Regions from separate parts of the Pantoea sp. SGAir0180 genome, predicted to be linked through region 2. Evidence: predicted binding sites of a transcription regulator. Region 2 holds the regulator's gene; each other region holds the start of a gene.
What was found. The regulator PurR, encoded in region 2, represses purine synthesis genes. The targets are predictions, from matches to a motif close to CANGCAAACGTTTGCNTG.

Region 1 (7,810 bases), 1.8 Mb from region 2:
TCGGCTTTGATCATGGCTTTGCGGACCTGATAGTCGGCAATCACCTGACCGCGCTTTTCCAGCACATCCGGATACTGATCGGCGTTCTCAAGCGTGATTTCACTTTCGCCCATGAAGCGGTGACCACGGATAACGCGATCGGACTTGATGCCAAGAATCGTGCCGGGGATCAGTTCATCGCCCAGCAGCATCGTAACGGTGTGCACCGGACGCACAAACTGCACGTCGCTGTCGCCCCAGCGCATCAGTTTCGGTACCGGCAGTTTGCTCAGCGCCGTGGCAATCATGCCCGGCAGCAATGCCTGCGCCGCTTCGCCTTTCACCTGAGCGCGATAGGCCAGCCATTCGCCTTTATCGGTGCTCAGACGTTCAGCCTGATCGACCGTGATACCGTTACCCCGTGCCCAGCCTTCTGCCGCTTTGGTGGCATTGCCCGCTGCATCAAAGGCGGCGGCAACGGCAGGTCCACGCTTTTCTACTTCACGATCGGGCTGGGAGGCGCTCAAATGGGCGACTTTCAGCGCCAGGCGACGCGGTGCAGCAAACCAGCTCACTTCGCCATGGTTCAGATTCGCGGCATCCAGCTCGGCCGTCACCTGGGCAGCAAAGGCTTCTGCCAGGCTACGTAATGCTTTCGGTGGCAGCTCTTCGGTGCCGATCTCCACCAGGAAGGTTTTCTCAGTCATGGCTGCCTCTTACTTTTTGTTATTGCACATCGGGAAGCCCAGCGCTTCACGAGAAGCGTAATAGGCTTCAGCCACGGCTTTGGTCAGGGTGCGAATACGCAGAATATAACGCTGACGTTCGGTCACCGAGATCGCCTTGCGCGCGTCCAGCAGGTTAAAGCTGTGTGCGGCTTTCAGAATGCGCTCGTAAGCGGGCAAAGGCAGCGGTTTTTCCAGCGCCAGCAACTTCTGCGCTTCCTTCTCATACTGTTCGAAACAGGTGAAAAGAAAATCGACGTCGGCATATTCGAAGTTATACGTCGACTGCTCCACTTCATTCTGATGGAACACATCACCGTAGGTAGTTTTGCCTAACGGACCGTCGCTCCAGACCAGATCGTAAACGCTGTCCACGCCCTGGATATACATGGCCAGACGTTCCAGACCATAGGTGATCTCGCCGGTAACCGGTTTACACTCCAGGCCACCGACCTGCTGGAAATAAGTAAACTGCGTCACTTCCATACCGTTAAGCCAGACTTCCCAGCCCAGTCCCCAGGCACCCAGCGTCGGGTTTTCCCAGTTATCTTCAACAAAGCGAATGTCGTGTACGGTAGGATCCATACCCAGCGCTTTCAGCGACCCGAGGTACAGCTCCTGAATATTGTCCGGCGACGGCTTGATGATCACCTGGAACTGATAGTAATGCTGCAAGCGGTTCGGGTTTTCGCCATAGCGGCCGTCGGTAGGACGACGGGATGGCTGCACATAGGCCGCAGCAATCGGCTCCGGGCCAAGTGCGCGCAGGCAGGTCATTGGGTGTGAAGTACCAGCGCCCACTTCCATGTCCAGTGGTTGAACAATGGTGCAGCCCTGGCGCGCCCAGTAATCCTGCAATGTCAGGATCAGGCCCTGAAAGGTCTTGGTATCAAACTTTTGCATGATGAGTTCGCACGCGGTTCGGCTAGATAAAAAAAGAGTGCGACAGTATACCCTTTGACCGCGTGATATGCAGCCGGAAATCCGGCGGCGCAGCCGCGAGAGTGGATTTTTGGTGTCAGATTTAGCCTGCTGGCGGCCTGTCATCGCCTGATTAACCGATACGGTTATGCGTTTTCATGCGATCCTGTGCACAGAGGGTTCTGAATCCCCGCTATTGCGCTTGTTGACGTCGACGCGACTGGCTACGCTTTGCACCGGGACGCACTGCGCCAGAGGACACCATGTCGCAAAAGATTTACTGGATTGATAATTTGCGGGCGATTGCCTGCCTGATGGTCATCGTCATTCACACCACAACGTGGTATCTGACCGGGCCGGTGGCCATAAAAGGTCACTGGTGGGATATTGCTAACCTGTTCAATTCAGCGTCACGCATCTGTGTGCCGCTGTTTTTTATGATTTCAGGCTATCTGTTCTTTGGTGAACGCAGTACGCAGCCGCGCCACCTGTGGCGACTGCTGGGATGTCTGGTTTTTTACAGTGCCGTGTCACTGGTTTATATCAGCCTGCTGACGCCAATTGGCGAAGGCCGTTCAATTTTAAAAATGCTGCAGAAGCCGGTGTTCTACCATCTGTGGTTTTTCTTCGCGCTCATGGGGATTTACCTCTTGTCGCCCCTGATTCAGGTAAAAAGCGTGCGGCCGCGCTACGTGGCGCTACTGGTGCTGATTGTGGTGGTCCTCGCGAATCCCAATACCATGGACCAGTCGTGGGGGCGCTTTCACTGGTTGCCCATTAACCTTTACCTGAGCGGCGACAGTATCTATTACCTGCTCTACGCCTTATTAGGCCGGGCGATCGGTACCATGGACACAGAAAGACGCGCTATCACACCGTTGGCTGCCGTGACCTTTGTGGCCTGCGTGACCGGCATTATGCTGGGTACGAAGCGCGCGTTAATCGTTAATGGTGCCTTTAACGATACGTGGTATCTCTATTGCGGACCGCTGGTATTCATTGCCGCAATAAGCGCGCTGGTGGTGTTCAAAAATGCCTTTAATCAACGTACGCTGCCCGGTCTGGCCATCATTTCGCGCTACTCTCTGCCCATCTACGGCTTTCACGCCCTGTTCATCCATTTTATTCGCACCCATCACTATGACGATATGGCGCGTCCCTGGCTCGACCTGCCTGCCGTTTTTACCGTCACGCTGGTGGGCAGCTTATTACTGGGAATGCTGCTCAGTCGGGTGGATAAACGACATTGGGTGACCTGAGTCAGCGCGTCAGGTTCCAGCCTCTGGCGCGCCACAGCGCGGGTAACGCGGCCATATCGGTGAACACGGTCACCAGCGGATGATGGAGTTCGGGATTATGAGCGTCGGCACAGTAATAAAACACCGGCATGCCTGCTGCGATACCGGCACGCGCCCCCGCTTCGGAGTCATCCACCAAAATACAGCGCTCGACGGGTACCTGCATTTGTTGGGCTGCGTGAAACATCAGCTCGGGTTCGGGCTTCCAGTGGCCAATATCGTAACCGCTGTAAAGACGGTCAGCGAAATGATTCAGCATGCCGGTGAGGCCCAGCGAGTGCTGCATCTTTTTCACCGTGCCGTTTGACACCACGCATATCGGTACTGCCATTTGCCCGACCAGTGCCTTCGCACCGGCTATCGGCTTCAGTTCACGGTCAAACAAACGGGCCACTTCGCGCCGGTAGGCCGGTTCAACGTCCTCCAGCGGCAGAGCGACCCGATGCGTTTCACTGACGTCGCGGATGATGTCATACAGCTTTACCCCTTTGTACTTTTCGAACATCTCCTGTAGAGAGAGCGTAATCCCGTACTGGGCAAAGGTGGTGACATACGCGCGGGTGCACAGGACTTCACTGTCAACCAGGGTACCGTCACAATCGAAAAAGACGCATTCAACAGACATCTGACTCCTCCTTTTGTTCGGGGTACCTTAACACGTCAGCGTGTCCCTGAGGGGCCGGGATATGGCAATCGGTTGCGAAAAATCATTGTATTGCCGGGGCAAAATCGCCAGGATACGCGCCGGTGAAATTTTCTTCTGGATAAATGGCATGAATAAACAAGGCCTTTTTCAGCGCGTATTCAAACTGCAGGAGCATGGTACAACGGTTCGTACCGAAGTGATCGCAGGCATTACCACGTTTTTGACCATGGTATACATTGTTTTTGTGAACCCGCAGATTTTAGGTGTCGCAGGCATGGATACCCGGGCAGTGTTCGTAACGACCTGTTTGATTGCCGCGTTCGGCAGCATCCTGATGGGGCTGTTTGCCAATCTTCCTGTCGCCCTGGCCCCGGCGATGGGCCTCAATGCCTTTTTTGCCTTTGTGGTCGTCGGCGCGATGGGTTACTCATGGCAGGTCGGCATGGGTGCCATCTTCTGGGGCGCACTGGGTCTGCTCATCCTGACTCTGTTGCGGGTACGTTACTGGATGATCGCCAATATTCCGCTTAGCCTGCGCGTAGGCATCACCGCTGGCATTGGCCTGTTCATTGCCATGATGGGCCTGAAAAACGCCGGTATCATTGTGGCCAACCCGGATACGCTGGTCAGCGTGGGTAACCTCAGCTCACACAATGTGCTGCTGGGTGCGCTGGGCTTCTTTATTATCGCCATTCTGGCCTCACGCAACATTCACGCCGCCGTGCTCATTTCGATGATCGTCACCACGGCGTTGGGCTGGCTGCTGGGCGACGTGACGTTCACGGGCGTGGTTTCTGCGCCGCCATCTGTCACCGCGATTGTCGGTCAGGTTGATATTAAAGGCGCGTTCAACATCGGCATGGCAGGCGTCATATTCTCCTTTATGCTGGTCAATCTGTTTGACTCGTCCGGCACCTTGATTGGCGTGACCGACAAAGCCGGACTGGCTGATGAAAAAGGCACGTTCCCGCGCATGAAACAGGCGTTGTATGTCGACAGCATCAGTTCGGTAACGGGCGCGCTGGCAGGAACGTCATCGGTGACCGCCTATATTGAAAGTACCTCCGGCGTAGCCGTCGGCGGCCGTACCGGATTGATGGCCGTGGTCACAGGCCTTCTGTTCCTGCTCGTCACGTTTTTATCGCCCCTGGCGGCCATGGTACCGGCCTATGCTGCGGCAGGCGCGTTAATCTATGTTGGCGTGCTGATGACGGCCAGCCTGTCCCGCGTCAAATGGGATGACCTGACCGAAGCCGTCCCGGCATTTGTAACTGCCGCCATGATGCCCTTTAGTTTTTCGATTACAGAAGGCATCGCACTGGGCTTTATTGCGTACTGTGTGATGAAGCTGGGCACCGGTCGCTGGCGAGAAATCAGCCCCTGCGTCGTCATTGTCGCCTTGCTGTTTGTATTGAAAATCGCCTTTATCGACGCGCATTAAAACCGTACGCAAAGGGCGGGAAAGCAGTGAGCGTTACGGTAAGCACGTAACGCTCCAGTAACTCAGACGAACTGGCAGGCCTGCTCCAGGCTCAGCCGGGGTAATCGGGGCGGGAGCTTGTCGGGTAAGCCATAGCCCAGGTTAATGAGCAGGTTGGCCTGCCAGCTGGTACCGGCAAAAAAGGCCGCGTTCACTTTAAGCGGATCGAATCCTGACATCGGGCCTGCATCCAGCCCCAGCGCACGCGCGGCCATGATCAGATAGCCTGCCTGCAGGCTACTGTTACGAAATGCGGTTTCTTTAACCAGATCGGGTGTGTTGGTAAACCAGTTTCGCGCATCGGCATGTTGAAACAACATGGTCAGATGCTGATAAAACTCGCTGTCCCAGGCAATAATCACGGTGACAGGGGCGCGCAGGGTTTTCTCAAGGTTGCCGGAGGCCAGGGCCGGCTTCAGCTTTTCTTTTCCCTCCGCAGAGGTGACAAAAACAAAGCGACCGGGTGAGCAGTTGGCCGAGGTCGGTGCCAGGGCAACCATCTGATAGAGCTTCTCCAGCAGCGACTGCTGCACCGGTTCAGGCTGCCAGTGACTATGCGTACGGGCCTGGTAAAACAACGTATTCAGCGCGGCATCATCGAGCGGTATCGTCATATAACTCTCCAGGAAAACATCCAGTATTTAACCTGTACGTTGCGTTCACGCTTTTGGATGCATATTCGCCCGGTTTAGTGTGAATGACCCGGCACGCCGCAAAACGTGAGCAATCTTATCCCTCGTTATCATACCTTCCGTTACGGCAACCGATGCGCAACGCACGGCGGATTGCGTTTCTGGATGCACATTTCCACCGCCGTCTGCCCGCTGAGCTACTTACCAATACAGAAACTGGAGAAAATCCGGCCTAACAGATCGTCCGAGGTAAATTCACCCGTAATTTCACTTAGCGCCTGCTGCGCCAGACGCAACTCTTCTGCCAGTAATTCCCCTGCCCATGCACCCAGCAGTTGATGTTTTCCCTGCTCCAGGTGGGTTGCGGCTAATTCCAGTGCCTGCAAATGACGACGGCGCGCCAGGAAGCCGCCTTCCATATTGTCGGCAAACCCCATGGTCTGTTTGAGGTGATCACGTAAGGTATCAATCCCTTCGCTGGTGCGGGCAGACAGTCTGATCAGGGCATGACCATTGACGTCCGTCAGGCCGAGCGTTTCACCGGTGATGTCCGCTTTATTACGCACCACGGTGATCGGCAGTTGAGACGGCAGGCGAGCGACAAAATCGGGCCAGATTTCCGCCGGTTCGGTCGCCTGCGTGGTGGTGCCATCAACCATAAACAGCACGCGGTCCGCCTGTTCTATTTCATGCCAGGCGCGCTCGATGCCGATACGTTCCACCTCATCACTGGCTTCGCGTAAACCGGCGGTATCAATGATATGCAGTGGCATACCATCAATATGGATGTGTTCACGCAGCACATCGCGCGTGGTGCCGGCGATATCCGTGACGATAGCCGCTTCACGCCCGGCAAGTGCATTAAGCAGGCTCGATTTTCCGGCATTTGGCCGACCGGCAATGACGACTTTCATCCCTTCGCGCAGCAGGCTGCCCTGTCTGGCTTCCGCGCGCACCGCATCGAGATCGCGAATGACAGCATTAAGCTGCCCTTCGATTTTGCCGTCAGACAGGAAATCGATCTCTTCATCTGGAAAGTCAATGGCCGCTTCCACGTAGATACGCAGGTGAGTCAGGGCTTCCACAAGCTGGTTAACACGGACAGAGAATGCGCCTTGCAGGGAATTTACCGCCGAACGCGCGGCCTGTTCTGAGCTGGCGTCAATCAGATCGGCAATGGCTTCCGCCTGGGCCAGATCGAGTTTGTCGTTCAGAAACGCGCGTTCAGAAAATTCACCAGGCTGCGCGATACGTAATCCGGGCAGAGCCACAATCCGTTTCAGCAGCAGATCCAGAATCACCGGGCCGCCGTGACCTTGCAGCTCCAGCACATCCTCGCCGGTAAAGGAGTTGGGGCCAGGAAACCATAGCGCGATGCCCTGATCCAGCACGCTGCCATCACTGTCGTTAAACGATAAGTAGTCGGCATAACGTGGTTTAGGGAGTTTACCCAGCACCTGGCGGGCAACCTCTGCGGCCTGCGGACCGGAAACACGCAAAATGCCAACGCCGCCGCGTCCGGGCGGCGTGGCCTGAGCAACAATGGTATCGCTATGGCTCATACATTTTCTCTCACTACAAAAAACAAAGGCGGTCGCTTTGACCGCCTGAGCATAACCTGTTTTATCGCGGGAGACCTCCCGCGACGGTTTTACGCTTTCTTCTTGTCGCGGCTGTGTAAGCCACGTTTTTCCAGCCCGCGATAGATCAGCTGCTGCTGGAGAATGGTCACCAGGTTACTGACGATGTAGTACAACACCAGACCTGACGGGAACCACAGGAAGAACACGGTGAAAATTACAGGCATATACGTCATGATCTTCTGCTGCATCGGATCGGTCACCGTCGTCGGTGACATCTTCTGAATGAAGAACATGGTGATGCCCATCAGGATCGGCAGAATATAGTACGGATCCTGCGCTGACAGGTCATGAATCCATAAAATAAACGGCGCATGACGCAGTTCAACCGAGCCAGACAGCATGTAGTACAAGGCCAGGAAGATAGGCATCTGAATCACCAGCGGCAGACAGCCACCCAGCGGATTCACTTTTTCAGCCTTATACAGCGCCATCATTTCCTGGCTCTGCTTCTGCTTATCATCCCCTAAACGCTCACGCATCGCCTGA
Region 2 (7,810 bases):
GCTCTTCCAGCCTGCGGGATCGGCGGGTGAGCGATTACTGGCCCATTTTCGCCATGCGCTCGATCTGTTTGAACGGCAGGGCAATATTGTGGGCTGCCTGAGCGTAAAATTATCAGCCGAAGTCTGCGACCTGTCAGAGCCTATGCGCATAGCCTTGCAGCAGGGAGCCAGCCACGTTATCGCCGCCTATGCTAAGGCGCTGACGCAGGCACAGCACGAAGAGGATTTATCTCTACCCTCGCCTCCGGAGCAACTGGCTGAACTGCTGTATGTTCTCTGGCTGGGTGCAAGTTTACAGAGCAAGCTATCCCGTAATGCACAGCCCATGCGGCTGGCCTTAATTACCATCGAGCAGTGGCTAACAAAACCGCTGGTTTAAAAAAACCACCATTTGTAGACGACCGGTCTACTTGAAAGGAGTTGTTATGGCGAGTACTCAGTTGTTTCGTCCGTTAAAAGTGGGCGCAATTACCGTTCCTCATCGTGTCTTTATGGCCCCACTGACGCGTTTACGTAGCATCGAACCGGGCGATATCCCGACGCCGTTGATGGCCGAATACTATCGCCAACGTGCGGGTGCGGGGTTAATTATCACTGAAGCGACTCAGGTCTCCTTCCAGGCGAAAGGTTATGCGGGCGCGCCAGGCCTGCACACGCAGGAACAAATTGCCGCGTGGAAAGTCATCAATGAAGGCATTCATCAGGCAGGCGGCCACAGCGCAGTCCAGCTTTGGCACACCGGCCGCATTTCACATAACAGCGTTCAGCCTGAAGGTAAGGCACCGGTTGCACCGTCCGCCATTCCGGCAGGCACCCGCACCTCATTGCGTGCTGAAGACGGCAGCGTGTATCGCGAAGATACCTCGATGCCGCGCGAGCTGAGCGTCAGTGAAATCCAGCAGATTGTGGCGGATTTTGGTCAGGCAGCCGCCAATGCGCGTGAAGCTGATTTCGACCTGCTGGAACTGCACTCTGCTCATGGTTATCTGATGCATCAGTTCCTGTCGCCGTCGTCTAACCATCGTACCGATGCCTACGGCGGCAGCGTGGAAAACCGTGGCCGTTTTGCGCTGGAGGTCGTCGATGCCGCCATTGCTAACTGGTCCGCAGACCGCGTAGGTATTCGCGTGTCGCCTGTTGGCAGTTTCCAGAACCTGGATAACGGTCCGAACGAAGAAGAAGATGCGCTGTGGTTTATCGCTGAGCTGGCGAAACGCAACATCGCTTATCTGCACATGTCCGAACCGGACTGGGCAGGCGGCACGCCTTACAGCGATGCGTTCCGCCAGAAAGTGCGGGATACCTTCCCGGGCGTCATCATTGGTGCCGGCGCCTACACCGTCGAAAAAGCCGATGACCTGATCAGCCGTGGCCTGATCGATGCCGTTGCGTTTGGTCGTGACTACATCGCCAACCCGGATCTGGCGCAGCGTTTACAAAAAGATGCTCCGCTTAACCCACAACGTCCCGAATCGTTCTACGGCGGTGGCGCAGAGGGCTATACTGATTATCCTGCGCTGTAAAACAGCAGGCAGCCGTGAGAAGGTGTCACGGCTGCGGTTATTGTTTGGCGATGATCGTCGCTATACTGCGTATTTATGTCATCCGGGGATGACGTTTTTTTAAAGAGGAAACTATGCGTTTACTTCATACCATGCTGCGCGTTGGCGATTTACAACGCTCAATCGATTTTTACACCCGTGTGCTGGGCATGCGTCTGCTGCGTCAAAGCGAAAATGCTGAATATAAATATACGCTTGCGTTCGTCGGCTACACCGAAGAGAGCGAAGGCGCGGTGATTGAACTGACCTATAACTGGGGCGTAGACAGCTACGACCTGGGGAATGCTTATGGCCACATTGCGCTGGGCGTTGATGATGTCGCGGCGACCTGTGAACGTATCCGTAACGACGGCGGCAACGTGACCCGTGAAGCGGGCCCGGTGAAAGGCGGTTCCACCATCATCGCCTTCGTTGAAGATCCTGACGGTTATAAGATCGAGCTAATCGAAAACAAACATGCCGGTCACGGCCTCGGTAACTAACCGTTGCCGCCCATCAGCCTGCCCCCTGCAGGCTGATTCTTACTTCCCTCGCCCACATCTGCTGCAGAGAGTGCGCTTTTTTGGCATACTACGCGCTGCCCTTTTTCTGCAATGAGATCCTGATGTCTGAATCGTCTTCCCCCAACGCACTCAATCAACGCTTTCGTGGTTTTTATCCTGTCGTGATCGATGTTGAAACGGCGGGCTTTAATGCGCAAACCGATGCGCTGCTGGAAATCGCTGCCATCACCCTGAAAATGGATGATGAGGGTTGGCTTCATCACGACGAGACGCTGCATTTTCATGTGGAACCTTTTGTCGGTTCGCTCCTGCACCCTGAAGCGCTGGCGTTTACGGGCATCGATCCCACGAATCCCTTGCGCGGCGCAGTCACCGAATATGAGGCCCTGCATGCCATTTTTAAAATGGTGCGAAAAGGCATCAAAGAGACCGGATGCAACCGCGCCATCATGGTCGCTCACAACGCCACGTTTGATCTGAACTTTATGAATGCGGCGGCGGAACGTGCGGGCCTGAAACGCAATCCCTTTCATCCCTTTGCGACCTTCGACACGGCCGCGCTGAGCGGACTGGTGCTGGGCCAGACCGTGCTGGCAAAAGCCTGCAAAGCCGCAGGCATGGCGTTCGACAGCAGTCAGGCGCACTCCGCACTCTATGATACACAGCAAACGGCGACCTTATTTTGTGAGCTGGTTAACCGCTGGAAACGGCTGGGAGGCTGGCCGTTAGCTGTTACGGAAGCGTCGGCGACGGGTGGAGAAACAACCGAGTAACGCGCGTAAAAAAGGCCGACGAGGTCGGCCTTTTTCAGTTATTCCGCTTCTTTAAACTTCTCAGCGGTTTCTTTGATTAACGGCTGCAACTCGCCGCGCTGGAACATTTCAACAATAATGTCGCAGCCGCCGACCAGTTCGCCATCAACCCATAACTGCGGGAACGTGGGCCAGTTGGCGTATTTTGGCAGCTCTGCGCGAATATCCGGGTTCTGCAGAATATCCACGTAAGCAAAGCGCTCACCACAGGCAGACAACGCCTGGACCGCCTGCGCAGAGAAACCGCAGCTTGGCAGTTTCGGCGAACCTTTCATGTACAGCAGGATCGGGTTTTCTGCGATCTGGCGCTGAATTTTTTCTACAGTACTCATTATTGCCTTCCTTAATTCGTCACTTCGTGTTTCTTTATTGTAGCGACTTCACGCCAGGACTGAAAACGAGATTTTGGCTCGTCTGACGTTAAATCGCCATGTTTGCTAAGTAAGCTGGTCAGGCATCCGCAGGAAACTGTGACAAAGACTATGAATGTATTCATAATTTGCAATGAATTTGCTGTTATAAGAGACTGAAATTCCTGATTTATGCCTGATTTTTATCCAGGCCAGCAATTAATAAAAAAGGACTTACTCTTTTAAAAAAAACTGGACTAGAATGACTTCGGCGCTGATCGGTGATCAGATTTTTCTTAACTTTGTCAGAGACCTGTTTGATCTGACAGCTTAACCAGTAAACGGACTATGCGTTCAATCATTACGCTTCTTATTCTGGCTTTTGCGCAACTCTTCTTTAACATCGCTGCTGCCTCCCCGCATGCGACGGTTAAGGCCAGCTTGCATAAGGTAGAGAAAAAAAGTGCGCGCGACGATGATCGGCGCAAACGACGCGCGGTTAAAGCCTCATCTAAAAAAAGTCGCGCCTCCGCTGTTCAGAAAGTCAGTAAGACCACGAAAACCAGCAAAACGACCTCTCACACCATCACGCACAAAACACTCGCTAAAACGACTGCCTCGCACAAGACGCTGAGCAAAAAAGTCGCCGCCAATGCCGCCAGCAAAAAACGGTATGGTCATCAACGTGCTGCGAAGGCGTTAACGGCAGACAATACCGAAACCGGCACCATTAAAATGAGTAAAGCGCATCGCCAGCGTTACCAGAAAGCGCGTGAAACGGCGATGGCAAAACTGATGGGGCAACTTGGCAAGCGTTATCAGTGGGGAGGCAAATCGCCCCATACGGGTTTTGATTGCAGTGGCCTCGTATGGTACGCCTACAAAGACGTCGTGAAGTTTAAGATCCCCCGTACCGCTAACGAAATGTACCATCTGCGGGATGCAGCACCGGTCAACCGCGAATCCCTTGAAAAAGGCGATCTGGTTTTCTTCCGCATCAACGGGCGTGGAACCGCAGATCATGTCGGGGTTTACCTGGGCAACGGTAAATTCATTCAGTCACCGCGTACCGGTAAAGATATTCAAATCAGTGCGTTGAGCGAAGATTACTGGCAGCGCCATTATATTGGTGCGCGTCGCGTTATGACGCCAAAGACCGTTCGCTAAACGTCCTTCATACAAAAAAGCCGGGAAAGGCAGCTTCCCGGCTTTTTTATTGCCCATATCGCCCCGATTGTGCAGCGGGGTGTTCCGGGCGAAAATGCCGCACTTGCCGGTGATACGGTCTGACAGACAGGACGTATCACCGGCAAGGCTGGACGCGCAGTCAGCCAGTATAGCGTCGCTGCAAACGAATGCGGCTAGTGCAGAATAGCGGTGAAGCTAAACGCGATGATCATTAACAGTGCGGCTGCCGTCGTCATTAATGACAGTTTTAAATCGGTACTCATCCCCTCTCCTTTAACCCTGACGTTTGTAAGGTTATAGCATTTTCACATACGCGTGGGTAAAAATCTCGTTTTATCCGCACAGCCTTGTTAGAATCCCCCCTTTGTTGCGCAACAGCGCGCAATATCGGTTGCGTCCGCGCCCTTTTCAGACGTTATTTCCTGCCCTGATGACTCAATACCGGACAGAAAAGCGATGTTTTTCGCAGAAATAACCGTCCGCTGACGCAAACGTTTAACAATATGCTTATCAATAATTTAGATAGGCCCGGGAGTTCGATTTACATGGCAACAATTAAAGATGTGGCGAAGCGTGCGGGCGTGTCCACCACGACCGTCTCACACGTCATCAATAAAACGCGCTTTGTCGCAGAAAATACCTGCGAAGCGGTGTGGGAAGCGATTCGGGAACTGCATTATTCTCCCAGCGCAGTCGCGCGTAGCCTGAAGGTGAATCACACCAAAACGCTGGGCCTGCTCGCCACGTCCAGTGAAGCGCCCTACTTTGCTGAAATTATCGAAGCCATTGAGAATCACTGCTTCGATAAAGGCTATACCCTGATTCTGGGCAACGCACATAATGACCTGCAAAAACAGCGCGCCTATCTGTCGATGATGGCGCAAAAGCGCGTTGACGGGCTTCTGGTGATGTGTTCAGAGTATCCGGATGATCTGCTGCAAATGCTGGAAGCGAACCGCAATATTCCGATGGTGGTGATGGACTGGGGCGAATCCCGTGCCGACTTTACCGATACCGTACTGGACAATGCTTTTCAGGGCGGTTATCTGGCGGGACGTTATTTGATTGAGCGTGGTCATCGCGATATTGGTGCCATTCCCGGCCAGATGGAGCGTAACACGGGAGGCGGTCGCCATGCCGGTTTCCTTAAGGCGCTGGAAGAAGCGGGTATTCAGCCACGTGCCGAATGGATTGTGCAGGGTGACTTTGAACCCGAATCTGGCTATCAGGCCATGCAGCAGATTCTGTCACAGAAGCAGCGCCCAAGCGCCGTATTCTGTGGGGGCGACATCATGGCGATGGGCGCAATCTGCGCGGCCGACGAAATGGGCCTGCGCGTGCCGCAGGATATCTCCGTCATTGGTTACGACAATGTGCGCAATGCGCGCTATTTCACTCCGGCACTGACCACGGTGCATCAACCTAAAGCCCAGTTGGGTGAGAAAGCGCTGGAGATGTTGTTAGATCGCATTACCAGTAAGCGGGAAGAGTCGCAGACGATTGAAGTCCACCCGACGCTTATTGAGCGACGCTCGGTGGGCTATGGTCCTTATCGCGATTACCGCCGTTAATCCTCGCTCAACCACTCCTGATTTAGCGTTTGCGCATCGCCCAGGTACTGGAGTAACCACCCCAGCGCCGGTGATGCGCGATCTTCCGCCCAGCTGACGCAGCAGGGACTTTCCGGAAACGCCTGTGGTAAGTTCAGCTCTGCCATCTCGCCGCTGTCCAGTAAGGGCCGCGCTAAATGGCCGGGTATCATCGCGACACACAAGCCGGCGCGCACGCAGTCCAGACCGGTTTGCCAGTCCGGGACCACCAGCCGGCGTTGGTTATCCAGCGCCCAGGTCATACGACGCGGTAACGCGCGTGACGTATCTTCCAGCACCAGAGAAGGCCAGTAGCGCAACGCCTCATCATCCAGCGTAGCAACCTGCGTCAGAGGATGCTGATGCGCCACCACGCAACGCCAGTTCAGGGTGCCCATATCGCGAAAGGCGAAACGCCCCCCCACCGGAATCGCCTGTGTCGCACCTATCGCCACATCCACTCGCCCGTCTGCCAGCGCATCCCAGACGCCGTTAAAGACCTCATAGCTGATGTGCAACTCCATGTCGGGAAAATGACGGTAAAAATCCCTGACAAACTGCCGGGTCCGCTGCGGTTTGACGATGCAGTCGACGGCAATACCAATCTGACCGCGCCAGCCGTTGGCGAGCTGTTGACACTGACGTCGTGTGGCATCCATTTTTTTGATAACGCTGCGCCCTTCCCGCACGAAATGCTCGCCCGCCGGCGTGAGAATCACCTCCCGGTGCTGGCGTTCAAACAGCGGCACAGCCAGCCAGGTTTCCAGCTGGCGAACGGTATAGCTGATGGCAGAAGGCACACGGTGCAGTTCCTGGGCGGCCGCGCTAAAGCTGCCACCGCGTGCGACCGCATCCACCACTTCCAGCGCATATTCAGACCACATAATTTGCCTTCAAAATTTTTAACAGCAACAGGCAAATTTTACCGTTTCACAGCGTGAAGTACAGCTTTTACACTGCCCCGCGTTTATTCTGCAACTGATGAGAACCCGATGTCCGCTTCAAAAGGCTTTATTCCCTATCTTGCCGTGCTCAGTATGCTGGGCTTTCTGGCAACCGATATGTACCTGCCCGCCTTCGGCGCTATGCAGCAAAGTTTTAGCACGTCAGCCGGGATGATCAGCGCCAGCATGAGTCTGTTTCTGGCCGGTTTTGCCTGTGGTCAACTGGTCTGGGGCCCCTTATCTGATCGGTTGGGGCGTAAGCCGGTGCTGCTGGCAGGCCTCGCCCTGTTTGCTCTGGGCTGTGCGGGTATGTTGTGGGTAGATAATGTGATCCTGATGCTGGTACTGCGTTTTGTGCAGGCTATCGGCGTGTGCGCGGCGGCCGTCAGCTGGCAGGCGCTGGTCGTCGATCGCTATCCTCAGTCACAGGCTAATAAAGTCTTTGCTACCATTATGCCGCTCGTCGCGCTGTCTCCCGCCCTGGCGCCGTTACTGGGCGCCTGGCTGATCGGCCATTTTCACTGGCGCGCCATTTTTGCGGTGCTGACGGGAATTGCTGTGGCGCTCATCCTGGTCACGCTGCGCCTGCCTTCGCCGCAAAAAAAGCAACGTTCCCCTGCTCCGCAGCCTGGGTTTCTGACGCTGCTGCGCGCACGTGCCTACAGCGGTAACGTACTGATGTATTCCGCCTGCTCAGCCAGTTTTTTTGCATGGCTGACGGGTTCGCCGTTTATCCTGGCTGATATTGGTCTGTCTCCTGCGGATATCGGGCTCAGTTATATTCCCCAAACCATCGCCTTTTTAATCGGCGGGTTTGGCTGCCGTGCGCTGCTCAACCGGTTTTCTGGCGCAACGCTGCTGC
Region 3 (7,810 bases), 1.6 Mb from region 2:
ATTTGTCAGCGTTTAGATAAGCAGTCGTTACTGTGGCTGCCGCTGGCGTCTGAACTTCAGTGGCATCTGGGGCTGATTTGGCGGGAAGGAAGTTATCTGTCGCGCAGTGCGCAGGCCTGGATCGCCTGTTGCCGGGCCCACTGGCCCGATGATGCACCCCGCCTGTCTGTCTGATGCCCCGCCTGCTCACCGCCGCACGGCGAAGCAGGCTGGGCCCGAAAGCGGCGGCGAGTTACGCCTCTTTCTCGATCAACAGCGCTTCCAGCAGATCCAGATCGTGCAGCAATTTTTGCATGGTCTCGTTCGAAATCGCCTTGGTGGCACGCAGGTGATAGACCTCCGCACGCTCGGCACGGAGCGCGGTCAGACGGAAGCGGCGCTCCAGATTTTCGGCAAACAGGGCATGTTCAAGGTCATTTTTGCCCTCGGCGCGACGGCGCAGATTCCCGGTCACGCGCAGGCTTACCTCTTTTAACAGCTCTGGATCGATGTTTTCATCGGTTTCTTTTTCGAGCCTGGCTTCCATTTTTTGCAGACTCTCAATCGCCGCCCCCGCCATTACCGCCTTCGCATGCTGTATTTCATGGCGATGCGCATTTTTATCCAGTGTTTCGACGCCGCGCAGCAGGACGGGCAGAATAATGACGCCGACCAGCAGGGAGAACAGAATCACCCCGGTCGCGATAAACACCAGTTCGTAACGGGCCGGGAAAGGATTGCCGTTGCTCAGAAACAGCGGGATCGACAGCACACCGGCCAGCGTAATCGCACCGCGCACGCCCGCAAAGGAGGCGATTAACAGTTCACGCAGTGAGTACGAGGAGAACACTAACGGCTTGTTTTTCAGCAACCGTTTACTGAAGCGCTGCATGATCCACAACCAGCCGAAGCGCACCACCATTAACGCCGCATAGACCAGCACGATATCGGCAAAAATCATCCAGATATCCACATTGGGATCCGCATTGGCTTCGGCGATGGATTTTTGCAGGATAGAGGGCAGTTGCAGGCCCAGCATCAGGAACACCATGCCGTTAAACACAAATTCCAGCATATGCCAGACGCTGTTGGCGCGCAGGCGCATCGTCAGCGGTGCCTGACGAATAATGCCAGAGCGCGTAATCGTCATCCCGGCCGCGACGGCGGCTAAGATCCCGGATACGCCGAGGTGCTCAGCAATCAGATAAGAGGCGAAAGGCAGCAGTAACAGCAGAACAATTTGTGTGGCTGCGTCATCACTGCCGCTCCAGCGGTTCAGCACACGTAGCGACTTCCCGTAAAGCCAGCAGACCGCAACCCCAGCCACCAGGCCGCCCAGCGCCACCTTGAGGAACTCTACGCTGGCACCGCCCCAGCTAAATACCATGGTGCCCATCGCGACCGCGACGGCGAACTTCAGTGAAACCAGGCCAGAGGCATCGTTCATCAAGGCTTCGCCCTGCAGAATCGCCATGATTTTCTTAGGAATGCGGCCTTCACCGACGATACCAGAAAGGGCCACGGCATCGGTGGGTGAGAGCACGGCGGCCAGCGCAAACGCAGGGATAAGCGGAATGCCCGGCACGGTCCAGTAAATCAGGTAGCCGATACCGACGACGGTGATCAACACCAGTACCAGCGCCAGGCCAAGGATTTCCCGGCCATAGTGCAGAAACTCGCTGACCGGTGTTTTCCAGCCGTCGGCAAAGAGCAGCGGCGGAATAAACAGGACGAGGAATAATTCCGGGTCAAAATCCACATGCAGCCCAAACGTGGGCCAGGCCAGCAGCGCACCAACGGCAATTTGCACCAGCGGCAGCGGGATTTGAAAAGGCAAGATACGCGCGGCGACCCCAGAGAGCGACACCACCAGCGTCATGATCAAAATAGTAAAAAAGATTTCCATGCTTTCCTTAGGCGGGTTGTTATCTTTGAATCAACGTGAAGATAAAGTGTAAAACAAACTGGCAAGCGCGGAAAAAGCTACGTGTGCTTCGGTGAGGAAAAAGCGGAAAATTCCGGACGCGCGGCTGCACGTCCGGTCAGACAGTCAGATCGCCCAGCCTCCGGCATAAAAAGCCACCAGCGCAACGGCAATCACGACCGTGCCAATATTTAACTTACGCCATTCACCGGCAAACAGTCGGCCAACCACAAGGGTGGCAAAACCGATCATGATGCCGGTAACAATGTTACAGGTCAGGACAATAATGACTGCGGTGAGCAGGCCCGACATCGCATCGACAAAGTCGGCGAAGTCAATTTTAGCGACGTTGCTCAGCATCAGCAGGCCGACATACATCAGGGCGGGTGCCGTCGCATAAGTTGGTACCAGATAAGCCAGCGGAGACATAAACAGAATCACCAGAAACAGCAGACCCACGACGATTGCCGTCAGGCCGGTTTTACCGCCTGCCGCCGTACCGGCCGCCGATTCAATATATACCGCGGCAGGCGATGCGCCCACCAGTCCGGCAAACAGGCTGCTCAGCGAATCCGTGGTCAGTGCCCGTCCGCCGTTAATAATCTGCCCGTCTTTATCGAGTAAATTGGCCTGCCCGGCCACGGCGCGAATCGTGCCGGTCGCATCAAATACCGCCGTCATCACTAACGCCAGTACGGTGGGCAAGACGGCAGGCTGCAACGCGCCCATAATGTCGAGGCTGAAAAACAGCGATGTCCCCTGCGCATCACGCAGGCTCGGCAGCGCAAACAGCCCTTGCCAGCGGACGGCGGGATCGAAGGCCAGGCCGAGAGCAGAGATCACGATGACCGTCAGCAAAATACCGCCAGGCACCCGGCGCTTCTCCAGACCAAAAATCGCCGCCAGCCCCAGCAAAGACATGAGGACGGGGAAGGAGGTAAAGTGCCCCAACGCCACCGGTAAACCTGAGCCAGGGTTTCTGACCACCAGCCCCACGTTGTCAGCGGCAATCAGCAGTAAAAACAGGCCAATCCCAATGCCCGTACCGTGTGCGACGCCCATCGGCAAATTACGTAAGATCCAGGCCCGAATCCCGGTGGTGGAAATCAGCGTAAACAGCAGCCCCATGAGGAACACAGCGCCAAGCGCGACCGGCACGCTGATGTGCTGACCCAGTACAAGACTGAACGCTGTAAAGGCCGTCAACGAGATTGCACAGCCAATCGCCATGGGTAAATTGGCCCACAGTCCTATCAGGATTGACCCGAAGCTTGCCACCAGGCAGGTGGCAACAAACACCGCCGTAGGAGAGAACCCCGCTTTACCCAGCATACCGGGGACCACGATCACCGAATAGACCATGGCAAGAAAGGTCGTCAGCCCGGCCAGGATTTCCTGTCGCACGCTGCTGCCACGGGCCGAAATGGCGAACCAGGCATCCAGTCTTCCACTGGTCGGGCGTGATTCAATTGACATAGTTAAGCCTCAAAAATTTTTATTGTGTAATTCACGCGGTCACCGTTCTGCATTCCCTGAATATGTCTTTACCCACGGGCAACCGACAAAAGGCAAACGTTTACTTCGCCACGCAGAACGGGTGTAACAAGCACCACCAGACTGAAGGGGGCAGATTATCCGGTCTTTAACCGCCGCTTTTCAACCGTTCAGAGGGAATTACTGCGTATAAAGATCAGGTTAGTAACATCAGGAACGTGCTGGAAACCTGCCAGTAACATTCTTGCTGGCAGCGTGGCTGGTCGATGAAGGAGGATGTTGGTGGAAGAGAGATGACGCCGGACGGCGTCATCAGAGCGCATCGCCTCAGCCCGGCAGAGTGAGTTCACCGCCCTGTTGAATGGCCCGTTGCCATGCGGCGCGCTGCTGAACGGTGGTTAACCATTTTTGCGTGGCGGGCGCATTGTGCAAGCCGGCGCGCTGGCTCAGCGCCAGAACAGGAAAGCTCATTTGCACATCGGCGATGCTGAATCGTTGACCGGCAAACCAGGGATTGGCCGAGAGATGATCTTCGATCATTTGCCTGTGGACGTGGAGCTGTTTGTCCAGCCAGGCTTTTTGTACGCCTTTCCCCAGCGCGGCACCCACGGGACGCAGCAACCAGGGCACGGGCGCGCTGCCCAGCCGGCCAAACACCAGCTTCATGACCAGCAGCGGCATCAGGGAACCTTCAGCGTAATGTAACCAGTAACGCGCCTGGAGGCGCGCCTCTTCGTCGGTAAGCTGTAATCGCTTCTCGCTGTCGTACTTTTCTTCGAGGTATTCCAGTATGGCCCCGGACTCCGCCACCACCCGATTGCCATCTGTGATAACCGGCGATTTGCCTAAGGGATGCACTTTTTTCAGTGCTTCCGGTGCCAGCATGGAGGCTTCACGCTGATAACGTTTAACCTGATAAGGCACTTCCAGCTCTTCCAGCATCCACAGCACGCGGTGCGAACGAGATTGTTCCAGATGGTGAACAGTAATCATCATGATTCCCTGCGAATGAATATGCAGACAGTATAGACGTCACTTCACCTTGTGCAGAGAACCATCCTGCTCGGGATCCAGCAGGACCGCACCTGATCCCTGCTGTCCCAGCCGATCGCCGGGGTTACGGAGCGGACAGTCACGCATGGATAAACAGCCGCAGCCAATGCAGCCATCCAGGTCGTTACGCAGGCGCGTCAGGGTTTCGATGCGCTTATCCAGTTCATCCCGCCAGTGCTGCGTCAGATTGCCCCAGTCCTGCGCAGACATGCGTTTATCCGCAGGCATGTTTTCCAGACTGTCGCTGACGCTGGCGAGCGGAATGCCGATGCGCTGGGCGATTTTAATGATCGCCACACGGCGCAGGACATCACGGCTGTAGCGCCGCTGATTGCCGGGATTGCGCGTGCTGGAAATCAGCCCTTTGCTTTCATAAAAATGCAGCGCTGATACGGCCACGCCGCTTCGCCGCGCGACTTCCCCCGGTGTCAGCACCGGTTTTGGATAATTGCGATCTTTTTTCATCTGGCACTTTACCTCAAGTTAACTTGAGGAATTATACTCCTTTCCCATCAGAACAACACCCGCCCTGACGACGTCACGCCCCCTGCAGGCTGATTATCAGCCTCACAAACTGCGGCATGCACGGTGACGGGGACATTCACCAGAAGGATGAGGCCATGATACAAGAAGAGATCATTCATTCACTGACCCACTGGATTGACCAGAACCTGGATAAAAGCCTGTCAATCGATGAGGTGGCCGCGAAGTCCGGTTATTCGAAATGGCACCTGCAACGTATGTTCCGTAGCGTAACGAAACAGACGTTGGGTGGTTATATCCGCGAACGCCGGCTGACGCTGGCCGCAGAAGCGCTGCGTCAGACGCAGCGTCCGGTATTCGATATTGCGATGCAGTATGGCTACGATTCGCAGCAGACCTTCTCACGGGTCTTTCGCCGCCAGTTTTCCCAGACGCCTACGGCGTATCGTCACTATATGCGTCGCCAGGCGGTTCAGCGTCCACGCCTGCTGAGCTTTGACTGTGGGGAAACGATGAGCAGCTTTACGCAGCGTACAACGGGTGAATGTTGTCCGCTTAATTAACAGCCCGCGTGCGCCCGATCGGGCGCACGGCTTTATCCCTCTTTTTTACCCTTCCGCTGGCTTGACACTGCGCTGACAAATCAAACAAATTCTGTACAAAAATTGAGAACCAGATGATATAATGTGACCCACATCACATTATGACGTTTGTTGCCGACGAAAGAGCCCCACCTGACAGACTTTTCCGCCGACGTGATGTTCGCAGACAGTCAGGCGTCCTTTCCGATTTTGAGGTCAAAATTGATGGCTACCCTAACCACCAGTTTTCTTGTTATGCGCTGGGAATTGCTGAGCGCTGTAATGATGTTTTTCGCCAGTACACTGAAAACCCGCCTTCGCCAGGACAGCCATCATGTCATGGCCTTTCTCTGTGGCGGCGTGGGCGTTGGTCTGTCGTGCTGGTTTGTGACCGGTTTAATGGGCATCACGCTAAGCATGGAAAACGTGCACCATTTTTTGAGCGTCTCTAAAGAAGTGTTCATTGACATGATGAGCCGTGCGCCTGCGAACTGGCCAATGCCCTGAATGACCAATAAAAAACCCCGCTTTGCGGGGTTTTTTATATTGCTGTGTAAAGTCAAATTTTCTTCAACATGACAGGAATGACGACATCCTGTACGTCAACGTCCGGTCTCTGCGTTCCGCGACGTTCCTGAATCCACATTTCACCCATCATTTTGTCTAAGCCACGATCCAGTCCGGTTACCATGCCTGCGCCAGGCGTAAACGTCAGTTCACCAAAATAGATGTGCTGGTCGTGGATATACCAGTCGACTCGCACGTAGTCAAAGTCACTGGCCAGCGTTTTGCTCAGGGCTAGTGCCCGCTCCAGTGAGGGCATGATCGGGGAAACATCCAGGCCGGTATCGCGAATTTTATGGTAAGCCTCGGAGAGGTTATTAACGTAAAAATTCATCGAAAGCTGAGGCTGACAGCGGTTGTAGATGACCTGAAGAACATACTCAAAATTGCCATCGCGCTTATTGAACATATGAAACTTGTAATCAACCGGCGCGCTTTTACCGTCACCAATATACTGCTCAACCAGAATACGTGGCTTGATATAGCGATAGTGGATCTCACGCGCTTCGTTGGCGAAATCGGTTTTTAACCACGAATAGCAGTTATGAATGATTTGCTGCTTACGAAGCGCATCCGGTTCTTCCAGCACGATCTCTACCATGTTTGAAGCATGATTCGGTTTGATAACCGTGCCCTGCCAGCGCGTAAGATCATTCAACGTGGTGGGATCGGTGGTGTCGTGGAGCAACGGAATCAGATAGTCATTACCAATCTTTTCCGCAATATAGTCGCGCACCGAATACTTATCGGACAGGCGCGCATACAGCTGGTAATCACCATGGATAAACTTGCGATACAGCACTTTTTCGTTGAAGACCTTGGGCTCACGCAGATTCGGGAGCTTTCTGAACTTGCGGAAGTAATAAATACGATCCTGATAAGTCCAGGGCATCTTCTTAATAAAGTACTGCAAACTTCTTCTGAGCTCTTGCTTCAACCTGAGCATATTTGACCTCATTTGTAGGTTTTGTAGTTAAGTGAGGAAACCTGAATTTTTTGAATCACGCCGCGTTTAAAGAAGTAATTCATGACGGTGAGGGACAGGAGCTCAGACAGAAAAACGCTCCAGGCGGCCCCCATGATGCCGTAGCCCTGAATTAGCCACCAGGAAAGCGGGATGCTGATGAGCACCAGACAAATGATTTTCTTCAGTAAATAATCAAAGCCCCCTTCTTTCACCATAAAACGGTACGCGACGGTTCCCATTGCCGAAAAACTGGTCGCCAGGGATAACAGCGTGATGAGGTTGCCTGACTGCCTGTAGGCCGGGCCATATAACGCCACAATAATGTGCTCACCCCACAACGCGACGATAAACAACATCAACAGCGACACGGCCATCACGTAGCCATTGAGCCGGGCCGTCAGCCTGACGGCTTCGTCTCCACGCGCACGAAAAATCTCGCTGAAACAGGAGGTAATCAGCGCCACGGGAATAAAAATCCAGGACGCGGCAATCGTATTGGCAGCAGCGAATAAACCCAGCTCGCGCGCCGAGGCGATGCCGGCCAAAAACATCTGCGCGGTTTTGACCTGGACAGAAATAAAAATGCTGGAAATGGCCAATGGCAAGCCCGCATACAGCAGATAACGCAAATACAGGGTGCGTGTTTCCCGCGGGGGAAATTGCTCCTGATGCTGTTGGTAAAAGCAGTAGCGTTTAATGACATACGGCACCAACGTTACCGTGATAACTGACAATGTCAGCCACAGCGGATTCAGGCGTAGCCAG
Region 4 (7,810 bases), 1.3 Mb from region 2:
TTGCAGATTCTGCTGCAGAAACTGGGCATGGAGAGCGCGCGTCAGTTGATGCGCCGCAACGAACCGACCTATACCGCCCTGGCGCTGGATCAGGCAGCGTTAAGCGAAAGCGCTTTGCTGGACGCGATGGTGGAAAATCCCATTCTGATTGAGCGGCCCATTGTGATCAATGGCGATCGGGCCCGCTTAGGCCGTCCGCCCGAGGAGGTACTGGCGATTCTTTAAAGTCCAAGCGTTTCTTTAACAAACGGGATCGTGAGTTTGCGTTGCGCACTGATAGAGGCGCTGTCCAGACGATCCAGCGTATCAAACAGCGTGCGCATCTCCCGATCCAGCCGCTTCAGTAAAAACCGTCCGACGTCTTCAGGCAGTTCGAACCCACGCAGTCCGGCGCGAAGCTGTAAAGCCTGTAACTTATCTTCATCGGAGAGCGGCTGCAGACGGTAGATTTGCCCCCAGTCGAGCCGTGATGCCAGATCGGGTAAATGCAGGTTCAGCTGACGCGGGGGACGATCGCCGGTAATAAAGAGCCGGGTATTGCCGGTTTCCAGGATGCGGTTATAGAGATTAAAAATCGCCATTTCCCAGGCTTCTTCTCCCGCGATGCATTCGATATTGTCGATGCAAACCAGCGGCAGTTGTTCCATGCCGTCCAGCACCTCTGGAACAAACCAGGTGCGCTTATCCAGCGGTACATAGCCCACGGCTTCACCACGCGCGGACATTTCAGCGCAGGCAGCGTGCAGCAGATGGCTGCGCCCTCCTCCTTCGCGCGACCAGAAGTAGAGATAGCTGCCATGTTGTTGGCTTAGCGCCCCCTTGATCGCAGCGATCAGCGAGGGGTTTTCCCCCGGCCAGAAGCTGGCAAAGGTTTCGTTGTCAGGTAGATAGAGTGGCAATGACAATTGTGCCGGCGTGTTCAGAAGCACCTCAGCAAGCGAACAGGCAAAAATCGGGGGCAGTCTATCATAGTTTTTGCGAAGAGATGAATCGGGCGTCCCTGCCCGCGTCTTCAGGCCTTCATCATGACGGTGTGTCGCGTGTCTCTTCTGCATCAAGCACCACTTCTTCCGGGCGCAGCAGGGAAATGACGCGGAAAATCAACGCCAGCGCAACGCCAACCAGCGTCGCCAGCGCCATCCCTTTCAGCTCGGCGGCACCGATGTGCACTTTCGCGCCGCTGACGCCAATGATCAGGATCACGGAGGTCAGAATCAGGTTTTGCGCTTTGTTGTAGTCCACTTTGGATTCGATCAGGACACGAATACCGGAGGCACCGATGACGCCGTACAGCAGCAAGGAGACGCCACCCATGACCGGCACCGGGATCGCCTGTATAGCCGCTGCCAGTTTGCCCACGCAGGAGAGCAAAATCGCGAAAATGGCCGCGCCGCCAATCACCCAGGTGCTGTAAACGCGGGTAATGGCCATTACGCCAATGTTTTCACCATAGGTGGTGTTTGGCGTGGATCCAAAGAAACCCGAGATGACGGTCGATAAACCGTTGGCGAACATGGAACGATGCAGGCCGGGATCACGGACCAGATCACGCTTAACAATATTGGCCGTGACCACCAGGTGGCCCACGTGTTCGGCGATCACCACCAGCGCGGCGGGCAGGATCGTTAACATCGCCACCCATTCAAAACGCGGCGTATAAAACGTCGGTAATGCAAACCACGGCGCATTTTCCACGCCGCGCCAGTCCACAATGCCCATAAAAGCGGAAAGCGCGTAGCCCACCAGCACGCCGATCAAAATCGGGATAATGGCCATAAAGCCACGAAATAACACCGAGCCAAAAACGGTGACGGCCAGGGTGACCAGCGAAATCAGCACGGTTGTCCCGTCAGGCGCATGACCTTCAGCAGGGAGCAGGCCCGCCATGTTTGCTGCGACACCCGCCAGCTCCAGACCAATGACCGCCACGATAGCGCCCATTGCTGCAGGCGGAAACATCACATCCAGCCAGCCGGTACCGGCTTTTTTGACGATCAACGCGACCAGACAGAACAGCACGCCGCAGAGAATAAATCCCCCCAGCGCCACTTCGTAACCCAGCGGCAGCAGGAGTAAAACAGGTGAAATAAAGGCAAAACTGGATCCCAGATAAGCGGGGATCTTGCCTTTACAGATAAACAGATACAGCAGCGTCCCGACACCGTTAAACAGCAGTACCGTAGCCGGGTTGATATGAAAGAGGATGGGTACCAGCACTGTTGCGCCGAACATGGCGAACAGATGTTGCAGGCTGAGCGGAATCGTTTGCAGTAATGGCGGCCGTTCGCTAACGCCGATAGCGCGACGAGTCATTAAAAGTCCCCTTGAGTTGATAGTCTGTTTTTGGTCAAAAAAAAGCCGACTCTCTGGTCGGCTGATGAAGGTTATTGGCTGTTGCGAAAAAAAGCAGCTCGGCCTGCGCCTGCAGGCTGACAGCAAGGTGCTGCATGAAGCCGCCTGAACAGGTCACTATTTGGTGCCGAAAATCTTATCGCCCGCGTCACCCAGGCCCGGAATGATGTAGCCCTTGTCGTTCAGGCCCTGGTCCACGGAGGCGGTGTACAGCTCCACGTCCGGGTGCGCTTTCTCCAGTGCGGCAATGCCTTCTGGCGCAGCGACCAGCACCAGCACTTTAATGCTGCTGCAGCCGGCTTTTTTCAGGAGATCGATAGTGGCGATCATGGAGCCGCCCGTCGCCAGCATCGGATCGACCACCAGCGCCAGGCGCTCTTCAATGTTGGACACCAGCTTCTGGAAATAAGGTACAGGCTCCAGCGTTTCTTCGTCACGGTACACGCCTACCACGCTGATGCGCGCGCTGGGCACGTGCTCCAGTACGCCTTCCATCATGCCCAGGCCGGCACGCAGGATGGGCACAACGGTGATTTTTTTGCCTTTAATTTGATCAACCTGAACCGGGCCATTCCAGCCCTCAATGGTGACCTTTTCGGTTTCCAGATCGGCCGTGGCTTCATAGGTCAGCAGACTGCCCACTTCAGAGGCCAGCTCACGGAAACGCTTCGTACTGATATCATGCTCACGCATCAGTCCCAGTTTATGTTTGACCAGCGGGTGTTTAACTTCCACGATCTTCATTGTTGTTCTCCCGGAGTGAGTTGAGCTAAAAAAAAATCGCGGGATTATACCGCCTTTTTAACATCGCGCCACATGTGCTTGCGCAATCCACCGCATAAAATAAGGATTGATGAAAATTGTCGGGGACGCAATCTGAGACTCGCAAACGTTTGCCTGCGCTGATAGAATTGCCGCGCTTTATATTAAACCACCAACCGCAACTCGCGTGGGGACCTCGCAGTGACCGATAAGACCTCTCTCAGCTACAAAGACGCCGGTGTTGATATTGATGCTGGTAACGCTCTGGTTGACCGTATTAAAGGCGTAGTGAAAAAGACGCGTCGCCCGGAAGTCATGGGTGGACTAGGCGGCTTCGGTGCGCTTTGTGCGCTGCCGCAAAAATACCGTGAGCCTGTGCTGGTCTCCGGCACCGATGGCGTGGGCACCAAGCTGCGTCTGGCGATGGATCTCAAACGTCACGATGCCATTGGTATCGATCTGGTTGCTATGTGTGTTAACGACCTGGTGGTACAGGGCGCGGAGCCTCTCTTCTTCCTGGATTACTACGCGACCGGCAAGCTGGATGTGGACACCGCATCGGCGGTCATCACCGGTATCGCCGAAGGTTGTCTGCAGTCAGGCTGTGCGCTGGTGGGCGGCGAAACCGCTGAAATGCCGGGCATGTATCATGGCGAAGATTACGATGTCGCGGGCTTTTGCGTCGGTGTGGTTGAAAAGTCAGAAATCATTGACGGTAGCAAGGTTCAGGACGGTGATGTGCTGATCGCCCTGGGCTCAAGCGGCCCGCACTCGAATGGCTATTCCCTGGTGCGTAAGATTCTGGAAGTCAGCGGCACCGATCCGTTGGTTGAGCAACTGGAAGGCAAACCGCTGGCCGATCACTTACTGGCGCCGACGCGCATTTACGTCAAAAACATCCTCAGCCTGATTGAGCAGGTGGATGTGCACGCGATTGCTCACCTCACCGGTGGCGGTTTCTGGGAAAACATTCCGCGTGTCCTGCCCGACAATACTCAGGCGGTGATTGACGAGAAAAGCTGGCAGTGGCCTGCCGTGTTCGGCTGGATGCAGCAGGCGGGCAATGTCAGTCGTCATGAGATGTATCGCACCTTCAACTGCGGCGTGGGCATGATCATCGCGCTGAGCCCGGCTGACGCGGATAAGGCCGTTGACCTGATGCGTGCTGCCGGTGAAAACGCCTGGAAAATTGGTGTGATTAACGCCTCAGACTCGGAAGAGCGTGTGGTTATTCATTCATGAAAAAGCTGGTTGTACTGATTTCGGGTAACGGAAGTAACCTTCAGTCCATCCTCGACGCCTGTGCAAACGGGCGTATTCACGGCAGCATCGCTGCCGTGTTCAGTAACAAAGCCTCCGCCTATGGTTTAGTTCGCGCGCAGAAGGCCGGGATCCCGGCAAAAGCGCTGGATGCACGTGACTTTAACGATCGCGACAGTTTTGATCGGCAACTGATGCGTGAGATCGATGCGTATGCACCGGATCTGGTGGTGCTGGCGGGTTATATGCGCATTCTGAGTCCGGGCTTCGTGGCGCATTACTCTGACCGTCTGCTGAACATTCATCCGTCGCTGCTGCCGAAATATCCCGGTCTGCATACGCACCGCCAGGCGCTTGAAAACGGCGATAAGGAGCACGGTACATCCGTGCACTTCGTGACCGATGAACTGGATGGTGGCCCGGTCATTTTGCAGGCCAGGGTGCCGGTGTTTGCTGAAGACAGCGAGGCCGAGATTACCGAACGCGTTCAGCATCAGGAACATGCCATCTACCCACTGGTAATTAACTGGTTTACCGAAGGCCGACTGACCATGCGTGAGGGAAAAGCCTGGCTGGATGGTCATCCCTTACCCGCTCAGGGCTACGCCCACGATTAATGCTCAGGGAGCCAGGCTCCCTGCCCTTTCAACCGTAACGCCCGGTGATGTAATCTTCCGTCCGGCGCACCTGTGGTGTGGTGAAAATCCTGTCTGTGGTATCAAACTCCACCAGCGATCCCTGATGCATAAAGGCTGTGTAATCCGACACGCGTGAAGCCTGCTGCATGTTGTGGGTGACCAGCACCAGGGTGAAATGCTGCCTGAGCGTGCTCATCAGTTCTTCGATCACCAGGGTAGAAATCGGGTCCAGCGCGGATGTTGGCTCATCAAGTAACAGGACGTCCGGCTCAATCGCAATAGCGCGGGCGATAACCAGCCTTTGTTGCTGCCCCGTGGAAAGCGTCAGCGCATTCTGTGCCAGCTGATCTTTCACCTCGCCCCACAGCGCCGCCGCCCGGAGTGCCCGTTCACAGGCTTCATTCAGTACGCGCTTATCGCGCACCCCTTGCAGCCGCAGTCCGTACACCACATTTTCGTAAACCGATTTGGGAAATGGATTGGGCCGCTGAAACACCATCCCGACCCGGCGACGCAGCGCAGAGACATCCTGAGCAGGTCGCATAATCGACTGCTGATCCAGCAGAATGTCCCCTTCAATGCGGCAGCGATCAATCACGTCGTTCATACGATTAAAGCAGCGCAGCAGCGTTGATTTGCCGCAGCCGGACGGGCCAATCAATGCGGTGATGCGATTTTTGGGCAGTTGCAGCGAGACATCCTGAAGCACCTGGCGCTCACCGTACCAGAGCGACAGATGATCAACGGTTAGCGCAATATCAGTTTCGGGCATCATAGTCATCGTCAGTTATTGAGTCATCAGGCGATAGCGTTCACGCAGGCGGTGACGCAGGCCCATAGCTAACAGGTTCAGCAACAGAATAATGAGCACCAGAAGCAGCGCCGTGGCGAAAACCAGCGGCCGGTCGGCTTCGGTATTAGGGCTCTGAAAGGCGAGATCATAGATCTGAAAGCCCAGATGCATAAATTTTCTGTCGAGGTGCAGGTAAGGGAACACCGCATCAACCGGCAGTTCCGGCACCATTTTAACCACGCCCACCAGCATCAGAGGCGCGGTCTCGCCTGCGGCACGTGCCACGGCCAGAATCAGTCCGGTTAACATGGCCGGAACGGCCATAGGCAATACCACGTTCCAGAGCGTTTCGGCCTGGGTCGCCCCCAGCGCCAGCGAGCCCTGCCGAAGACTGTCGGGAATGCGGGAAAGCCCTTCTTCCGTCGCGACAATCACCACCGGCAAGGTCAGCAGGGCCAGTGTCAGCGACGCCCACAGCAAACCGGGCGTACCAAATGTCGGGGCGGGCAAGGTGCTGCTGTAAAACAGCTGGTCCACCGTGCCGCCCACCAGCCAGACAAAAAAGCCCAGCCCAAATACGCCATAAACAATCGAGGGTACGCCCGCCAGGTTGACCACGGCGATGCGTACCAGACGGGTCAACGCGTTGCGTTCCGCATATTCATGTAGCCACAGCGCCGCGATAACGCCCAGCGGCATCACAACTACAGACATCAGCAGCACCATGAGCACCGTGCCAAATATCGCCGGAAACACGCCAAACTCGCTTTCTCCTTCGGCAGGCGAATCGCTAATAAAGCGCCACACCTGCTGGCAGAAATGCCCCATTTTTTGCGTCAGACTCATCGCGTTGGGTTGCCAGGCTTCCACAATCTGCGACAGGGGAATGCGATGATCAGTGCCGTTCACATCGCGCAGAATCAGCGCATCACGCTGGCTTTCCGCTTGCAGGCTGTTCAGCCTGTCATTGAGCTGAAGAAGGCGGCGTTGCAGCGCCGCCTGGTTGGCCTCGTATTCTGACTGCGCCTGCAAATCGAACTGCTTTGCCGCGCGCTGATGCTCAGCCTGATCGTCCAACTGGTCCAGTTGTTCATTCAACCGGGCAATATCGACCCGACGCATCTCGCTGGCCTGCTGCTCGATAAGCTTTACCTGTTCAAGGCGCTGTTGCAGAAGCGCCATAATGTCTTTTGCCGTAAGAACATCATTCTCTTCCCGCAGGCCGACAAACCAGCCATAGGCATTCCCCTGACTGCGGCGCTGCAGCACCATCACGTCGTCCGGCTGGCTGACAATCGGTGCCTGCTGACTCAGCACCGCCCGAAAGTCAGGCGCGGCCCAGTCCCGGTTGCCGGTCTTAATCAGATAGCGATGTACGTCGCCCGGTATGCCGTCTGACGCGGCGGCAGGCGCCGGATAATGCGATTGCCGCTCAAGCGTTTCGCCCAGTACACGGGTTTTGCTGCCATCAGGCAGTGTGAACTGATAGAGATCGACGGGATGGGGCCAGAACGCGCGCAGGCCCTGCCATCCCAGCAGCGCGATCAACAGGGTAAAGGCCAGCAAACAGACCGTCACGGCACCCGCCGTAAGCCAACGCCAGCGATCGTTTTGTCGTATCGCCTTCATGCCTGCTCCTTATACTGGCTAAAACGCAGGCGCAGACGCTGGCGGATAAGCTCGGCAACCGTATTGATCATCAACGTGAAGACCAGCAGCACCAGCGCACTTAAAAACAGAATCCGGTAATGTGCGCTGCCAACGGCCGCCTCAGGCATTTCAATCGCGATATTGGCTGACAGCGTGCGCAGGCCACTGAACAGGCCGCCTTCAGTTTGCGGCGTGTTCCCGGTGGCCATTAAGAGAATCATGGTTTCGCCTACGGCCCGTCCGAAACCAATCATCAACGCGGCAAAAATGCCGGCCGACGCTCCCGGCAGCACGACCCGCGTCAGGGTTTGCCACGGCGTGGCGCCCAGCGCCAGTGAGCCCTGCCCCAGCGACG

Region 1: the regulator PurR is predicted to act here: its motif matches at 3,610-3,627, upstream of C1N58_RS17360 (NCS2 family permease).
Region 3: the regulator PurR is predicted to act here: its motif matches at 3,469-3,486, upstream of C1N58_RS16325 (NCS2 family permease).
Region 4: the regulator PurR is predicted to act here: its motif matches at 3,235-3,252, upstream of purM (phosphoribosylformylglycinamidine cyclo-ligase).

What each region holds. Positions count from the first base shown of each region.
Region 1 covers NZ_CP028071.1:3,702,524-3,710,333, forward strand. The annotation lists gene glyS (glycine--tRNA ligase subunit beta) at 1-686, opposite strand, end outside; gene glyQ (glycine--tRNA ligase subunit alpha) at 696-1,607, opposite strand; gene C1N58_RS17350 (acyltransferase) at 1,889-2,884, shown strand; gene yieH (6-phosphogluconate phosphatase) at 2,886-3,548, opposite strand; gene C1N58_RS17360 (NCS2 family permease) at 3,697-5,010, shown strand; gene C1N58_RS17365 (malonic semialdehyde reductase) at 5,073-5,663, opposite strand; gene mnmE (tRNA uridine-5-carboxymethylaminomethyl(34) synthesis GTPase MnmE) at 5,879-7,243, opposite strand; gene yidC (membrane protein insertase YidC) at 7,333-7,810, opposite strand, start outside.
Region 2 covers NZ_CP028071.1:1,904,957-1,912,766, forward strand. The annotation lists gene C1N58_RS08885 (TetR/AcrR family transcriptional regulator) at 1-379, shown strand, start outside; gene C1N58_RS08890 (alkene reductase) at 426-1,523, shown strand; gene gloA (lactoylglutathione lyase) at 1,637-2,044, shown strand; gene rnt (ribonuclease T) at 2,167-2,838, shown strand; gene C1N58_RS08905 (Grx4 family monothiol glutaredoxin) at 2,877-3,212, opposite strand; gene C1N58_RS08910 (C40 family peptidase) at 3,576-4,394, shown strand; gene C1N58_RS08915 (cytochrome bd-I oxidase subunit CydH) at 4,589-4,678, opposite strand; gene purR (HTH-type transcriptional repressor PurR) at 4,961-5,986, shown strand; gene punR (DNA-binding transcriptional activator PunR) at 5,983-6,888, opposite strand; gene punC (purine nucleoside transporter PunC) at 6,997-7,810, shown strand, end outside.
Region 3 covers NZ_CP028071.1:3,471,596-3,479,405, forward strand. The annotation lists gene C1N58_RS16315 (LysR family transcriptional regulator) at 1-174, shown strand, start outside; gene C1N58_RS16320 (Na+/H+ antiporter) at 233-1,885, opposite strand; gene C1N58_RS16325 (NCS2 family permease) at 2,030-3,379, opposite strand; gene C1N58_RS16330 (glutathione S-transferase family protein) at 3,725-4,390, opposite strand; gene soxR (redox-sensitive transcriptional activator SoxR) at 4,430-4,915, opposite strand; gene soxS (superoxide response transcriptional regulator SoxS) at 5,071-5,496, shown strand; gene C1N58_RS16345 (YjcB family protein) at 5,740-6,021, shown strand; gene C1N58_RS16350 (ATP-grasp fold amidoligase family protein) at 6,074-7,024, opposite strand; gene C1N58_RS16355 (oligosaccharide flippase family protein) at 7,033-7,810, opposite strand, start outside.
Region 4 covers NZ_CP028071.1:613,542-621,351, reverse strand. The annotation lists gene arsC (arsenate reductase (glutaredoxin)) at 1-225, shown strand, start outside; gene hda (DnaA inactivator Hda) at 222-929, opposite strand; gene uraA (uracil permease) at 1,024-2,313, opposite strand; gene upp (uracil phosphoribosyltransferase) at 2,470-3,096, opposite strand; gene purM (phosphoribosylformylglycinamidine cyclo-ligase) at 3,316-4,356, shown strand; gene purN (phosphoribosylglycinamide formyltransferase) at 4,353-4,991, shown strand; gene pstB (phosphate ABC transporter ATP-binding protein PstB) at 5,020-5,787, opposite strand; gene pstA (phosphate ABC transporter permease PstA) at 5,800-7,434, opposite strand; gene C1N58_RS03040 (ABC transporter permease subunit) at 7,431-7,810, opposite strand, start outside.